Regions from separate parts of the Streptomyces sp. SAI-127 genome, predicted to be linked through region 1. Evidence: riboswitches for the same ligand, from Rfam matches in the RefSeq annotation. Region 1 holds a riboswitch; the other holds the start of a gene.

Region 1 (7,702 bases):
AGACCGGCCTCCGTCAGGTCGGCCCTGGCGTCGGCCAGGTCCTCGCCGGTGACGTCCGGGACGTCGACCGGGGCGCCCTTGCTGACGGTGAGCGCGATCGCCGAGCCGGCGCGCAGCGTGGTGCCGTCCTCGGGATCCGTGCTGATCACGAAACCCTTCGGTACGTCGTCGCTGAACTCCCGGGTGACCATGCCCGGTTGCAGCCCTTCCGCCTTCAGCCGGGTCCGGGCATTGCTCAGCGCGTCCCCCTGCACATCGGGCACCTTCACGGTCTGCGGGCCCTTGGAGACGGTGATCGACACGGAGTCGTTGTTCCGTATGCGTTCGCCCACCCCCGGGTCCGTGCTGATGACAGTGCCGCGCTTCACGGTGTCGCTGTAGGCGTACGTGACCTTGCCGGTCTCCAGACCGGCCTCGTCCAGCCGGTCCCGGGCCTGTGCCTCGGTCTTCGTCAGGAGGGCCGGGACCTGGGTGAACTGGCCGGAGTTGATGTACCAGACGCCCGCCCCGAGCCCGAGGGCCAGCAGGATCGCGGCGACGATCAGGAGCGGGCCGCGCCGGGGGCCGCCGGAAGAGCGGCCGCGCCGGGACGGCGGGGGCGGGGGGCTCTCCAGGCGGCTGGTGCGGTGGTACACCGGCTCGTCCTCGTTGACCGGCAGGAGGCGCGGCACCGTCAGGGTGCGCGGGATCACGCTCGTGCGGTTCTCGGCGCCCGCGTACTCCGCGGAGAGCGCCTGCGGCGGTACCGCGTCCAGCTGGTCGGCGCTCAGCCTGCCGTGTGCCTCGCGGGTCTGCGCGAGCAGCGCCACGGCGTCGTACGGACGCAGGTCAGGGGTGCGGGCGGTGGCCGACGCGACCAGTTCGTCCAGTTCGTACGGCAGCCCCGGGACCACGGCCGAGGGCGGTGGGACGTCCTCGTGGAGGTGCTTGTAGAGGACGACGGCCGGGGAGTCGCCGTCGTGCGGGCGGTCGCCGGTCAGCATCTCGTACAGGACCACACCGCACGCGTACACGTCGACGCGGGCGTCCGCGGTGCCCGGCTGCTCGATCTGCTCGGGCGAGAGATAGGACACGGTGCCGAGTACGGCTCCGGTGGTGCTGGTCACGGTGTCGACCGACCGCACGAGTCCGAAGTCGGCGACCTTGACCCGGCCGTCGTCCCCTATCAGGACGTTCTCCGGCTTCATGTCCCGGTGCACGAAACCCGCGCGGTGCGCTGCGCCGAGCGCGGCGAGCACGGGCTCCAGGATGTCCAGGGCGGCGCGCGGCTGCAGGGCCCCGCGCTCGCGCAGCACGTCCCGCAGGGTGCACCCGGCGACGTACTCCATGGCGAGATAGACGTACGACCCGTCGGTGCCCTGGTCGAAGACCTGCACGACGTTGGGGTGGGCGAGCCGGGCGACGGACTTGGCCTCCCGGATGAACCGCTCGACGAAGACGCCGTCCGCCGCGAGCGCGGGGTGCATCACCTTGAGCGCGAGCACGCGGTCCAGACGGGTGTCCAGGGCCCGGTAGACCGTGGCCATCCCGCCGACCGCGATCCGCGCGTCCACGCGATAGCGGCCGTCGAGCACCTGCCCGACCAGCGGGTCCTGAAGGGTCGTATCCACGCAGGTGAGTCTACGAGCCGTCGCTGACAGCCCGTCCAGTTCGGCCGATATCGAGGCGGGACTGCAGCGTAGCTGTGACGCAGATCGCACGGAGTTGCCGGTCGGGGGCAGGTGTGCCGCTGGGTCACCTCACTGGCCCCGGCGCCCACGTCAGGTCACTGGAAAGCGGGCCGCTCCGGGTCCAGTGCCGCCCTGCCCTCCACCGGAGACGACGCCTCGGCGAAGTGCCGTCGAGGGATCCGTCCCGCCCGGGACGCCAGCCGCCCCGCCTCCACCGCGTGCCGCATCGCATGCGCCATCAGCTCGGGCTCCTGCGCCCGCGTCACCGCTGAGGCGAGCATCACACCCGCGCACCCGAGCTCCATCGCCAGGGCCGCGTCCGACGCCGTGCCCGCCCCCGCGTCCAGGATCACCGGCACACGCGCGTGCTCGACGATCAGCTGGAAGTTGTGCGGGTTGCGGATGCCGAGGCCCGAGCCGATCGGTGAGCCCAGCGGCATGATCGCCGCGCAGCCCGCGTCCTCCAGTTTCCGGGCGAGCACCGGGTCGTCGTTCGTGTACGGCAGCACCGTGAAACCGTCGTCCACCAGGGTCTCCGCCGCGTCCAGCAGCTCTATGGGGTCCGGCAGAAGGGTGCGCTCGTCGGCGATGACCTCCAGCTTGACCAGGTCTGTGCCGAGCGCCTCGCGCGCGAGGCGGGCCGTCAGGACGGCCTCTCCGGCGGTGAAACAGCCCGCCGTGTTCGGGAGCACCCGGATGCCGAGCCGCTCCAGTACGGACAGCACCGAGCCGTGCACCGAGGGGTTCACGCGCCGCATCGCGACCGTCGTCAGCTCGGTGCCGGAGGCGACCAGTGCTCGCTCGAGCACGTCCAGGCTGGGCGCTCCGCCCGTGCCCATGATCAGCCGGGACGAGAAGGACGTACCGCCGATGACAAAGGGATCGTCGGCCATGGGTCAGCCTCCTTGGACGGCGGTGAGGACTTCCACGCGGTCTCCCTCGGAGAGGGACGTGGAGGGCCACTGCGCGCGCGGGACGACGGTTTCGTTGAGCGCGGCGGCCACCCCGGAGGGCGCCTGCGTCAGCGCCCGCACGACGGTGTCGAGAGCCGTGCCGGAAGCGAACTCCCGCGGCTCTCCGTTGACGGAGATGTTCATGCCGGCTGCTCCAGGAGTTCCGCGGCGCCGAATCGCCTCGGGGTGAACGGGCGTGCCACGTCGGGGAGTTCGCCCGTCGTCAGGACGTGCGCCATGGCGTCCCCGGTGATCGGCGTGAGCAGTACGCCATTGCGATAGTGGCCGGTCGCGAGCACCAGCCCGGTCAGTTCCGTGGGCCCGAGCAGCGGGGCGTTGTCCGGGGAGCCCGGGCGCAGCCCCGCGCGGGTCTCCGTCAGCGGCAGCTCGGTGATGCCGGGGACGAGTTCGTGGGCGTCCCGCAGCAGCTCGTACACCCCGCCCGCGGTCACCGTCGTGTCCCAGCCCAGCTCCTCGCTGGTCGCGCCGATCACCAGCTCGCCGTTCTCCCGCGGCACCAGGTAGACCTGGCTGCCGCGCACCACGGCCCGCACAGTGCGGCTCAGGAAGGGCGCGCTGCGCGCAGGCACGGTCAGCCGCAGCACCTGGCCCTTCACGGGCCGTACCGGGGGCAGGACGTCCGCGGGGACCCCTTCGAGGCGGCCGCTGAGGCTTCCGGCGGCGAGCACCACCTGGCCCGCGCCCAGCTCGTCGCCGTCGGTCGTGGTGAGCCCTGCGGCCCGGTCCCCTGCGACACGGAGGCCCTTGGCCCACGCGCGGTGGAAGACGACACCCGCCTGCTCGCACGCGGCCAGCAACGCGCGCGTGAGCCGCCGTGGATCGATCTGGTGGTCGCCGTCCACCCGCAGTCCGCCCCGCACCCCCGGTGCGAGCATCGGCTCCAGGCGTCGGCACTCCCGGCCGGACAGCCACTCCGACTCCAGCCCCGACTGCCGCTGGAGCGCGTGCAGTTCGCGCAGGTGGGCGCGGTCGTCGGCGTCAAGGGCCACCGCGAGCGTGCCGCAGCGGCGGTAGCCGAGGTCGAGACCGGTCAGGTCGGTGAGCTCGGCCGCGAAGTCGGGATAGCGCTGGGCCGAGGCGAGGTTCAGCCCCAGCAGGGTCTGCTCGCCGTAGTGCAGTTCGGTGACAGCGGCCAGCATCCCGGCGGCCACCTGGGCGGCCCCGCCGCCCGGTTCGGGGTCCACGACGGTCGTGGTGAGTCCGCGCTGCGCGGCCCGCCAGGCCGTGACCAGGCCGATGATGCCGCCCCCGACGACGAGGACGTCTGACGTACGTGAGGACATGGGCGTCCAGCCCCTCCCTTCGCCGGCATGACCCGGATCAGGTTCGTACGGTCGGAGGCCGCCCAGCCTCCCTCTCAGCCCGGTGCGTCCGGGCTCCCGCGAGTGCTCTACGTTGGCCACCCTAGCCCGTGCCCGTGCGCCTCTGTAAGGGAGCCTTCCGCCATGCCCCGCTCGCTCGACGGTCTCCTCCTCGCCCCGGTGGCCGATCAGGCCCCGGGTCAGGTGGGTACTCGGACCCGGTTCACCTACCACGAGAAGGACGGGGAGATCTGGGCCGAGTACGCGGGCGGTGACGTCGTGCGCGGACATCTCGTCGGCACGCGCGCGGGGGATCGTCTCGACTTCCGGTACGTGCAGCTCAAGCAGGACGGAACGACATCCTCCGGGCACTGCGTCTCGACGGTCGTGGAGCTTCCCGACGGTCGGCTGCGGTTGGAGGAGACGTGGGAGTGGGAGTCGCAGCCGGGCAGCGGGACGAGCGTTGTGGAACAGGTCACTGAGCACGACTCCTGACTGACTGATTGTCAGGTGACTAGGGTGATCAAATGAGCGAGCAGACGCAGGCGCAGCGGCGGGTGGTCGTGGTCGGCGCGGGCATGGCCGGCGTACAGACCGCGGTCGCTCTGCGCGAACAGGGATTCAAGGGCACGGTCACGGTGATCGGCGCGGAGCCCCACCAGCCGTACGACCGTCCGCCGCTGTCCAAGGCCGTGCTGCTCGGCAAGGCCGAGGGCTCGGCCTTCGACGTGGACTTCGAGGCCCTCGGCATCGAACTGCTGCTCGGCCGCGAGGCGCTGGGCGTGCGCCCGGAAGCGCACGAACTGGACACCGAGGCCGGGCCTGTCCCGTACGACGCCCTGGTCCTCGCCACCGGTGCCGAACCGATCCGGCTGCCCGGCACGGAGGGTGTACCGGGCGTGCATCTGCTGCGCACCCTGGACGACGCCGAGCGGCTGCGCCCCGTGCTCGCCCGACAGCACGACATCGTGGTCGTCGGCGCGGGCTGGATCGGCGCCGAGTTCGCCACCGCCGCGCGTGAGTCGGGCTGCGCGGTGACGGTCGTGGAAGCCGCCGACCGGCCGCTCGCGGGCGCGCTGCCCGCCGAGGTGGCCGCGCCGATGACCTCCTGGTACGCCGACGCGGGTGCCGTGTTGCGCACCCACGCGCGCGTGGAGCGTGTCGAGCCCGGCGCGGTCGTCCTGGACGACGGCTCCCGGGTGGCCGCCGACGCGGTCGTGGTGGGTGTCGGCGCACGGCCCGCCACGGCCTGGCTCGCCGGTTCGGGCATCGAACTCGGCGCTCACCGCGAGGTCGTCGCCGACGACCGGCTGCGCACTTCCGTACCGGACGTCTACGCGGTCGGTGACTGCGCCTCCTTCCCCTCGGGCAGGTACGGCGAGCGCCTGCTGGTCCACCACTGGGACAACGCCCTCCAAGGCCCCCGCACGGTGGCCGCCGACATCCTGGGCGAGACCCGCCCGGTCTACGACCCCGTTCCGTACTTCTGGTCCGAGCAGTTCGGCCGCTTCGTCCAGTACGCCGGCCACCACGCGTCCGCTGACACGACGCTGTGGCGCGGCGAGCCGTCGGGCCCCGCCTGGACGGTGTGCTGGCTGCGCGAGAGGCGCCTGGTGGCCCTCCTGGCGGTGGGCCGGCCCCGCGACCTGGCCCAGGGCCGCCGCCTGATCGAGGCGGGCGCGGAGATGGACCCGGAGCTGCTCGCGGACCCGGCGAGGCCGCTGAAGGCGGCGACGGCATAGGCGACCACCGGGTGGGCCGCTGCGAGAACTGCGTTCCCCCGCCGGGGCGCCCCGGCTTCCGACTGTCAGTGCGGGATGGCACGCTTAATCCCGTGACCGAGATTGACGCAAAGATCGATGCTCTCGTCCCCGCCTGGCTCACCCTCCCCGACATCGCAGAAGTGCTCGATGTCGAGGTGACGCGTGTGCGGCAGCTGGTCAAGGACGGCCAGCTCATCGCCGTACGCCGTGGTGAGAACCGCGCGCTGCACGTTCCCGCCGCCTTCATCGACGGGGTCGAGCAGAAGGTCGTCAAGGGCCTGGCCGGGACCCTGACGCTCCTGAGGGACGACGGCTTCACCGACGAAGAGATGCTGGAGTGGCTCTTCACGCCCGACGAGAGCCTGCCCGGCACCCCCGCGCAGGCCCTGAGCGAGAATCGCGGCACGGAGGTGAAGCGCCGGGCCCAGGCGCTCGCCGTCTGATCCGAACCACACCGGCGTACGGGCCGTGACTGCCGAGGCCACGGCCACGGTCCGGCACGGCCCGTACGCCACCGAACCCGGGGGAGACTCACGCATGCCCGACACCACCCGTGACCGGCTCGCCGACGCCCGCGTCTACCTCTGCACGGACGCCCGCAAGCACCAGGGCGACCTCGCCGAGTTCCTGGACGCGGTCCTGGCCGGGGGCGTCGACATCGTGCAGCTGCGGGACAAGGGCATGGAAGCGGCCGAGGAACTGGAGCATCTCCAGGTCTTCGCCGACGCCTGCGCGCGGCACGGCAGGCTTCTCGCGGTCAACGACCGGGCCGACGTCGCCCACGCGGCGGGCGCCGGTGTGCTGCACCTCGGCCAGGGCGACCTGCCCGTCCCCGCCGCCCGCGCGATCCTCGGCGACGACATCCTCATAGGTCGCTCCACGCACGCCGAGGCGGAGGCCGCCGCTGCCGCGGTCCAGGACGGCGTGGACTACTTCTGCACCGGCCCCTGCTGGCCGACCCCCACCAAGCCAGGCCGGCACGCCCCCGGCCTCGACCTGGTCCGGTACACCGCCGCCCTCGGCACCGACCGCCCCTGGTTCGCCATCGGCGGCATCGACCTCGGCAACCTCGACGAGGTCCTGGAGGCCGGTGCCCGCCGGGTCGTGGTCGTCCGGGCGATCACCGAGGCGGACGACCCGGGCGCGGCCGCCGCGGAGTTCGCGAAGCGGCTGCGTGACACGGAGTGAGGGGCCGGTATTCGCCGGTCGCATGATCGGCCCGGTGTCCGAGGGGTGGACAACAAGTCGACAAAGCGGGCAAATTTCCCTGATCCGGTTGGGCGACCGCTGCCCCCTGGCTAACCTGCCGGTATGGCCCTAGGAACCGCATCCACCAGGACTGACCGCGCACGCACGGTGCGTGACATGCTCGCCGCGGGCAAGACGACGTACTCCTTCGAGTTCTCGGCGCCGAAGACCCCCAAGGGTGAGCGGAACCTGTGGAGCGCGCTCAGGAGGGTCGAGGCGGTCGCCCCGGACTTCGTCTCCGTGACCTACGGCGCCGGCGGCTCCACCCGCGCGGGCACCGTCAAGGAGACCCAGCAGATCGTCGCGGACACCACCCTGACCCCGGTCGCCCACCTGACCGCGGTCGACCACTCCGTCGCGGAACTGCGCAACATCATCGGCCAGTACGCCGACGCCGGGATCCGCAACATCCTGGCCGTGCGCGGCGACCCGCCCGGCGACCCGATGGCCGAGTGGGTGGCGCATCCGCAGGGCCTGACCTACGCCGCCGAACTCGTCCGGCTCATCAAGGAGTCGGGCGACTTCTGCGTCGGCGTCGCGGCCTTCCCGGAGATGCACCCGCGCTCCGCGGACTGGGACTCCGACGTCACGCGCTTCGTCGACAAGTGCCGCGCCGGCGCCGACTACGCCATCACCCAGATGTTCTTCCAGCCGGAGTCCTATCTGCGGCTGCGTGACCGAGTCCACGCCGCGGGTTGCGAGACCCCCGTCATTCCTGAGGTCATGCCCGTGACCAGCGTGCGGAT
Region 2 (7,702 bases), 2.3 Mb from region 1:
TCCTGGCGGAGGAACAGAGCGCAGGCTGACCCCTTATGGCGGTGAGACGACGGAACGCTTCAATCGTGAGGTGGGAGGGCGCAGGAACGCTTCTGCCGATGCGGGGCTCAGGGTGAGGGTGGCGCGCTGTCGGGAAGGCGGGCCGGTTGACCTCGGGGCAGGCTGGATCTGGCCACCCTCGTCTCATCGTCGGAGCCGGAAGCCGGGAGCCCTAGGGTGCTTCTGGCGAAGCTTGAAGTCGCCCTTGCGCTGGTGGAGGTGGGCAGCGCCCCTGATCCCCTCTCAGCGCCTGCGCCGTCGCCCCTTGCCACCGCGTGCCGCTGCCGGCCGGCTGTCGGCCGTGCCCGCGCTCACGCTTGTCGCCGGTACGGGTGCCGGAGCCCCCGCACCCACCGCCTCCGCCCCCGGCCGGTCCGCCGAGACCACCAGGGCCGCGAGGACCGTGGTGACCGGCACCGATGCGACGAGGCCGATCGAGCCGACCAGCGTGCGCACGATCTCCTCCGCCACCAGCTCACTGTTGGCGACGGTCCCCACGCTGGACTGTGCGATGGAGAAGAGCAGCAGCAGCGGCAGCGCGGCACCCGCGTAGGCGAGGACGAGCGTGTTGACGACGGAGGCGATGTGGTCGCGCCCGATCCGGATACCCGCGCGGTAGAGCCCGCGCCAGCCCATCGTCGGGTTGGCGTCGTGCAGCTCCCACACGGCCGAGGTCTGCGTGACCGTCACGTCGTCGAGGACACCGAGCGAGCCGATGATGACGCCGGCGAGCAGCAGGCCGCTCATGTCGATCGACGGATACAGCCCATGGATGAGCCCGGTGTTGTCGTCCGTGTTGCCCGTGAGCGCGGCCCAACCGATGAACTGCGAGCCGAGGAGGCCGATCAGCACCAGGGAGATCAGCGTGCCGAGCACCGCCACGGAGGTTCTGGCCGACAGACCGTGGCACATGTAGAGGGCGATCAGCATGATGGCGCTCGACCCGACCACCGCCACGAGGAGCGGGTTCGAGCCCTGCAGGATCGCGGGCAGGACGAAGAAGTTCAGCAGCAGGAAGCTGATGGTCAGGGCGACCAGCGCCATGACACCGCGCAGTCGCCCGACGATCACGACGGCGAGCGCGAAGATTCCGGCGAGCAGCCCCATGGGGAGCCTGCGGTTCACGTCGGCGACCGAGTACTGCAGATCCCTGGGCGCCGAAGGCTCGTACGCGACCACGACCTTCTGGCCCTCGTGCAACTGCCGGGACTGGTCCGGCTGGACGATCTCCGTGAAGGTGCGGCCCTTGTCGTCGCCGGTGTCGACCCGGATCGTCGCCTTCTTGCAGGTGCCGTTCGCCTGCTGCTCGGCGGAGGAGCCCTCGGCGGTGGAGGTGTCCCCGGTCGGGGTCTCCCCCGAGGCGTTCACCGACTTGCAGCTGACGCTCACGACCTTGGTGACCGTTGCCTGTTGGGTCTGCCGGTCGAAGCCGACCCCGGTACGTTCGTGCGCCGGGGCGCCACCGGGCCACAGCACTGCCAGGCCCACCACCACCGCTACGCCGAACGGGATGAGGATCGCCGCGATGACCTTGCGCAGGTGCTTGGAGACGGGAGTTGCCGGTCCGTGGCTGTGACTGTGGCCGTGCCCACCACCGCTGCCGGAGCCGCCCCCCTGCCCGTGTCCGTCGCCGGGTTCGTGCCCGTGCCCGTGTCCGTCGCCGGGTTCGTGCCCGTGCCCGTGTCCGTCGCCGGGTTCGTGCCCGTGCCCATGGCCGTCACCACCACCCCAGCCCCCGCCGCCCTGACCGCCACCCCGGCCACCATCACCATGGCCGCCGCCCAGGTCAGTGCCACCGACCTGGCCTCCACCACCGGCTCCGGGCCCGTACCCGTAGCCCTGCCCACTGTGCCCGCCCTGCCCACCGTGCTCATGCTCGTGCCAGCCGTCGGCCCCGCCGTTTCCGAACTGCCCGCGGGAGCCATTGCCGGGGCCGAGCCCGGGACCGTTTCCGGAGCCCGGTCGGCGCGGAGGCTCGGGAGGCGGGTATGGGGGCTGATGCATCGTGGTCACCGACCGATCATCGCAAGAACGACAGGGGCCCTCTGTTCACCGCGCCCGGATTGACGCTAGCGTGGAGCCACCTTTGTACACGCGGGAGCTCGGAGCACCGGGCTGAGAGGGCGCTGACCTCCGTCCCAGCGATGTTTCACGTGGAACGTCATCTCCATCGAGTGACGTTCCCCACGAAACGTCGGCAGACGGAAATCGCTGCGTCGACCGCCGAACCTGTTACCGGGTAATGCCGGCGTAGGGAGTAGGTCTCATGACCATCAAGGACGCGCGCACGCCTGCCTCCGATCAGCTTGACGGGGAGGCCGGGAAGTCCATCGGCTGGCACAAGGCGTACATCGAGGGCTCGCGCCCCGATCTGCGGGTGCCGGTCCGTCAGGTGCACCTCACCAACGGACAGTCCGTCACGCTGTACGACACGTCCGGCCCGTACACCGATCCGCTCACCGAGACGGATGTCCGACGGGGCCTTGCGCCTCTGCGGGACAACTGGATCATCGCCCGCGGGGACACCGAGGAGTACGCGGGACGTCCCGTGCGCCCCGAGGACGACGGGATCAAGCACACCTCACCGCGGGGTGGCCTCCGTAACCTCGACGCGGTCTTCCCGGGGCGGCCGCGCCAGCCGCGCCGTAGCCGTGACGGCGGGGCGGTCACGCAGCTCGCCTACGCCCGTCGCGGTGAGATCACACCGGAGATGGAGTACGTGGCCATCCGGGAGAACGTCGACCCCGAGGTCGTCCGCGAGGAGATCGCGGCGGGGCGCGCGGTGCTGCCGGCGAACGTCAACCACCCGGAGATCGAGCCGATGATCATCGGCAAGCGGTTCCTGGTGAAGGTCAACGCCAACATCGGCAACTCCGCGGTGACGTCCTCCATCGAGGAGGAGGTGGAGAAAATGACCTGGGCGACCCGCTGGGGCGCCGACACGGTCATGGACCTGTCCACCGGCCGCAACATCCACACCACGCGCGAGTGGGTGCTGCGCAACTCCCCCGTTCCCATCGGCACGGTGCCGCTCTACCAGGCGCTGGAGAAGGTCGACGGCCGCGCCGAGGAGCTGACCTGGGAGATCTACAAGGACACCGTCATCGAACAGGCCGAGCAGGGCGTGGACTACATGACGGTCCACGCGGGCGTGCGCCTGCCGTACGTACCCCTGACGGCCAACCGCAAGACCGGCATCGTCTCGCGAGGCGGCTCGATCATGGCGGCCTGGTGCCTCGCGCACCACAAGGAGTCGTTCCTGTACGAGAACTTCGAGGAACTGTGCGAGATCCTCGCCGCCTACGACGTCACGTACTCGCTGGGCGACGGCCTCAGGCCCGGTTCGATCGCGGACGCCAACGACGAGGCGCAGTTCGCGGAGTTGCGCACGCTCGGGGAACTCAACCGGATCGCGAAGCGTTTCAACGTACAGACCATGATCGAGGGCCCGGGGCACGTTCCGATGCACAAGATCAAGGAGAACATCGACCTTCAGCAGGAGATCTGCGATGAAGCTCCGTTCTATACGCTCGGCCCGCTGACCACCGACGTCGCGCCGGCCTACGACCACATCACCTCCGGCATCGGCGCCGCGATGATCGCCTGGTGGGGCACCGCGATGCTCTGCTACGTCACGCCCAAGGAGCACCTGGGCCTGCCCAACCGGGACGACGTCAAGACCGGTGTCATCACCTACAAGATCGCCGCCCATGCGGCCGACCTCGCCAAGGGACACCCCGGCGCCCAGGACTGGGACGACGCCCTCTCCGACGCCCGCTTCGAGTTCCGCTGGGAGGACCAGTTCAACCTGGCCCTCGACCCCGACACGGCCCGGGAGTTCCACGACGAGACCCTCCCGGCCGAACCGGCCAAGACGGCTCACTTCTGCTCCATGTGCGGGCCGAAGTTCTGCTCGATGAAGATCTCCCAGGACATCCGCCGTCGCCACGGCGACAGCCAGACGGAGATCGAGGAGGGCATGGCCCAGAAGTCGAAGGAGTTCGCGGCGAGCGGGAACCGGGTGTATCTGCCGCTCGCGGACTGAGCCCGACAGGTGAATGGGCCCGCGCCGCCGAACCACCCGAGTCCGGGCGGTGGCGCGGACCCATGAGTCCGTCGACAGCCGAAGACGCTCAGGCGGTGAGCAAGGTGACGACCCGGTTGATCATGTCCTCACTCGCGGCCAGAGGCGTCGGTGTGTACGACAACACGAAGCGGAGCCGCAGATCCCGGGTGGCGAACATACGGGTGCGGTACCCGTACGTGTCACCTGTCTTGCCCCAGAACGTCACGCCGTTCACTGTGGCCGTCTGCAGCCCCATGCTGTAGCGGGCCGGACTGCCGTCCACCATGTGAACGGACTGCGGCGGCAGAGCGAAGAGGTGGCTCATGGCCTCGGGCGGCAGTAACACGCCGGAGAACAGGGCTTCCTGGAAGCGGAAGAGGTCGTCGGCGGATGAGACCAGTTCTCCCTCGCCCCAGGAGCTCGACTGTTCGTACGTCGTGATGTCCTGGAGCGACTTGTCGGTCATGCGGAGGTAGCCGTGCACATGCGGGCCGTGCAGGTGCGGGTCGTCACCAGGCAACAGGGTCCGCGTCAGGTTCAGGGGACGCAGGATGCGGGACTTGATCGCCTCGCCGTAGTGCCGGCCGGTCAGCTCCTCGATGAGCAGGGCGAGCAGCACATAGTTGATGCCGCGGTACTCCTGTTTGGTGCCGGGAGGGAACTTGAGCGGGCTGTGGGTCACGGTCCGCACCATTTCCCGGGGTGTCCATCGGTCTCCTCGGTGCCGTAGGACGGCTTCCGGGGTACTGAGGTCCGGCAGTCCTCGATGGTCGGGCAGTCCGCTCGTGTGGTTCAGCAACTGCGTCACGGTGATGCGTGCGAAGGAGGAGGGAAGAAGGCCCCGAAGGTACCTGCCGATGGGGGCATCGAGGTCCACCCGGTGTCGCGCCCACAGCTGCAGCACGACAGCCGCCACGAATGCCTTGGTGACGCTGCCTGCTCGGAACCGGTCGTCCCCGTACAGGGCACGGCCGCTCCTTATGTCTGACACTCCTGCGGTGCCGTACCAGTGGGTTCCCCGGCCCTCGACGCGCAGTTGCGCGGAGGTGGCCGGCGGATGGGACAGATCGCTGATCGCAGCTTGCAGGGCACTGGTGTCCGCGGTGGTCTTGGCTGACGCGCCGGCACTGGCGCTTCCGGTGACAGCCAGCATGGCACCGGCCGCACAACCACCCATCAGGGAACGTCGGGAGAGAGAAGTCATGGTCCGTCATGCTGCCGACGTTGCCCCGTGGTGCCATCCGGGATGTCCCCCACGAACACCCGGACCGGACCCCGAGGCCGTTGTTGCGCGCCGACGGAGAGGCCGGCCCGCGGCCGGATCTTCGGCTTGCGCTCCCCGTGGTGGGGGCGCAAGCCGAGGGGCTGTGCCGGGTGCTACTCCGGCTGGTGTTCCGGCCCCCCGAAGTCCGGGCTGGTGTAGTCCGGGCTGGTGAAGCTCGGGCGGGCACCGGACGCTCCGTCGTCCGGGCTGCTGAAGCCCGGGCGGCCGTAGCCGAGGCTGGGCATCCGGCTGGTCGGTGCGGGCGGAGCCGTGTGGTGCAGTGCGGCGGTGCCGGGGTCGGCCAGAGCCTCCCTGAGGAAGGGGAGGATGCCGCGTTCCAGCAGGGCCTCGCGCCAGGCGTCCCTGGCCCGTGCCACCTCCTCGCTCAGCTCGCCGTACCCCGCGTCCGGCGAGGGCCGGTTGCGCAGGGCGGTGAGCAGCAGCCCGACGGCGGCGACCAGGATCGCGGCCGCGGTCATGGCGCCGAACACCCATCCGATGGTGATCATGGTGTGGGCGAACGCCGGCTCGGGGTCGAGCATCTGCAGGATGTAACCCACGAGCAGGAAGATCGCCGCGGCGATTCCGGCGAGGACGGGCGTCAGGACCGCGGCGACGGCGACGGCGCCCGCACCGGCGGTCTCGGCGACCTCTCCCATGGTGGTGGCGAGCCCCATCGCACCCGTGCCCGACTCGGCGGGGCCGGGTTCGTGCACGGACGACAGGGTGGACGGCGCCGCCGGGCGGCGCTGTTCCTCGCGGACCTTCACGTAGTGCTGGTACTCGGTCGCCGCGGCCGCCGTGACGAGTGCGGTGGCGTTGAGCGCCATGGTGCGCAGCTGTTCGGGATTCAACCGCTGTCCGACAGCGGCCAGTTCGGGACGGTGTGGTGCGGAGCGCAGCGCCTCATCGAGGATCCGCTCGTACTCCTGGCGGTCCTCGCTGTGCAGGTGCTGCGGAACGCTGTTCATGTGCATCCCCCGATGCTCCGTAGGGCTTGGGGCTCGCATGCCAACGAGCCGTCGGGCAGAAACGGAGGGGAGCCTGCTACGGATAAGCAGATGGTAGAGCTGTCACGGCACAGGGTGACAGGGGGTTTCCAGAAATTGGCCTCTGGCCTGCGCGGTCGACGGTCAGTCCGTCCTGCGGGAACTACTGCCCCGCGAACGTTCAGATATCCAGGGGCAGTTGCTGGACCAGCAGTTTTCCGGCCATGGTCACCCCGCCGTCCATCGCGATGGCCAGTCCGTCGGCGTAGACGTGCGGTCCCTCGACCACCGGACCGGATTCGTCCTCATCGTCCTCGGAACCCACTTCGCCGAGCAGATAGGGGATCGGGCTGTGGCCGTGAACGATGCGGGTGCCGCCGTACGTATCGAGCAGCGAGCGCACATGGCCGGCGCCGCCCTCGTCGCGGAAGGAGAAGCGCTTGGTCAACTTGCGGAACAGATCCCACACCTCGTCCGCGTCGTTGCGCGTGAGGGTCTCGCGGATGGTGTCGTTGACCGCCTCGATCGAGTCGCCGTAGTCGAGATAGGCGGTGGTGTCGGAGTGGACGAGCAGATGTCCGTCGACCTCCTCGACGGCGTCCAGCCGTGCCATCCACTGCAGATGGTGGTCCTGGAGGCGGTCCATGTCGGTCTTCTGTCCGCCGTTGAGTAGCCAGGCCGCCTGGAAGGTGGCGGTGCCGGCGCCGGAGTTGACGGGCGTGTCGCCGAACCGCTTGGCGCCGAGCAGCAGCAGTTCGTGGTTGCCCATGAGGGCCTTGCAGTAGCCGCCGGCCGCGGCGGCCTCCGCGGACAGCCGCATCACGAGATCGATGACGCCGATGCCGTCGGGCCCACGGTCGGTGAAGTCGCCGAGGAACCACAGCCGGGCGGTGCCCGCGCACCAGTTGCCCGCCGTGTCGACGAGGCCCTTCTCCTGGAGCGCGGACATCAGTTCGTCGAGGTAGCCATGGACGTCGCCGACGACGAACAGCGGACCGGGACCGTCCACCGCCTGTGCCGCGGGGTCGGTGGCCGCCTGGAGCTCGTCACCGTGGCTGATGACGGGCAGGTCCTGCTCGGTGGGGGTGTACCCCTCCGGGTAGGCCTCCTCGTCGGCCGGGACGACGTCACCGGGGTGCGTGCTGTGGCCGTACGGACCGGTCTCGTTGACGTACGCGGGCACCCGGAAGTCGCGCAGCACCGCCGTGCGCTCCACCTCGGGTCCCTGACCGGCCCCCTGAGTCATCAGACCCCTCCACCATCGCGCCGCATCTGCACCGCTTCGGACTGCCTGGTCGCAGCGGCCCGCGGTGTCGTGGGCCCATCATAGGAATGCGGATCGCG

Evidence for each region. A riboswitch is a leader RNA that binds a small molecule or an ion and turns the genes downstream of it on or off. The one in region 1 is predicted to bind thiamine pyrophosphate.
Region 2: it holds a riboswitch for thiamine pyrophosphate, as region 1 does, so the genes downstream of both, thiC (phosphomethylpyrimidine synthase ThiC) here and thiO (glycine oxidase ThiO) in region 1, are expected to answer to the same signal.

What each region holds. Positions count from the first base shown of each region.
Region 1 is NZ_JARXYJ010000001.1:7,632,605-7,640,306, forward strand. It holds gene pknB (Stk1 family PASTA domain-containing Ser/Thr kinase) at 1-1,610, opposite strand, end outside; gene M2157_RS35075 (thiazole synthase) at 1,766-2,563, opposite strand; gene thiS (sulfur carrier protein ThiS) at 2,567-2,767, opposite strand; gene thiO (glycine oxidase ThiO) at 2,764-3,927, opposite strand; TPP riboswitch at 3,925-4,037, opposite strand; gene M2157_RS35090 (hypothetical protein) at 4,090-4,440, shown strand; gene M2157_RS35095 (FAD-dependent oxidoreductase) at 4,473-5,687, shown strand; gene M2157_RS35100 (Rv2175c family DNA-binding protein) at 5,780-6,151, shown strand; gene thiE (thiamine phosphate synthase) at 6,246-6,896, shown strand; gene metF (methylenetetrahydrofolate reductase [NAD(P)H]) at 7,020-7,702, shown strand, end outside.
Region 2 is NZ_JARXYJ010000001.1:5,299,036-5,306,737, forward strand. It holds gene M2157_RS24260 (SsgA family sporulation/cell division regulator) at 1-29, shown strand, start outside; gene M2157_RS24265 (YibE/F family protein) at 283-2,052, opposite strand; TPP riboswitch at 2,124-2,313, shown strand; gene thiC (phosphomethylpyrimidine synthase ThiC) at 2,306-4,084, shown strand; gene M2157_RS24275 (serine hydrolase domain-containing protein) at 4,173-5,309, opposite strand; gene M2157_RS24280 (hypothetical protein) at 5,483-6,346, opposite strand; gene M2157_RS24285 (metallophosphoesterase) at 6,540-7,604, opposite strand.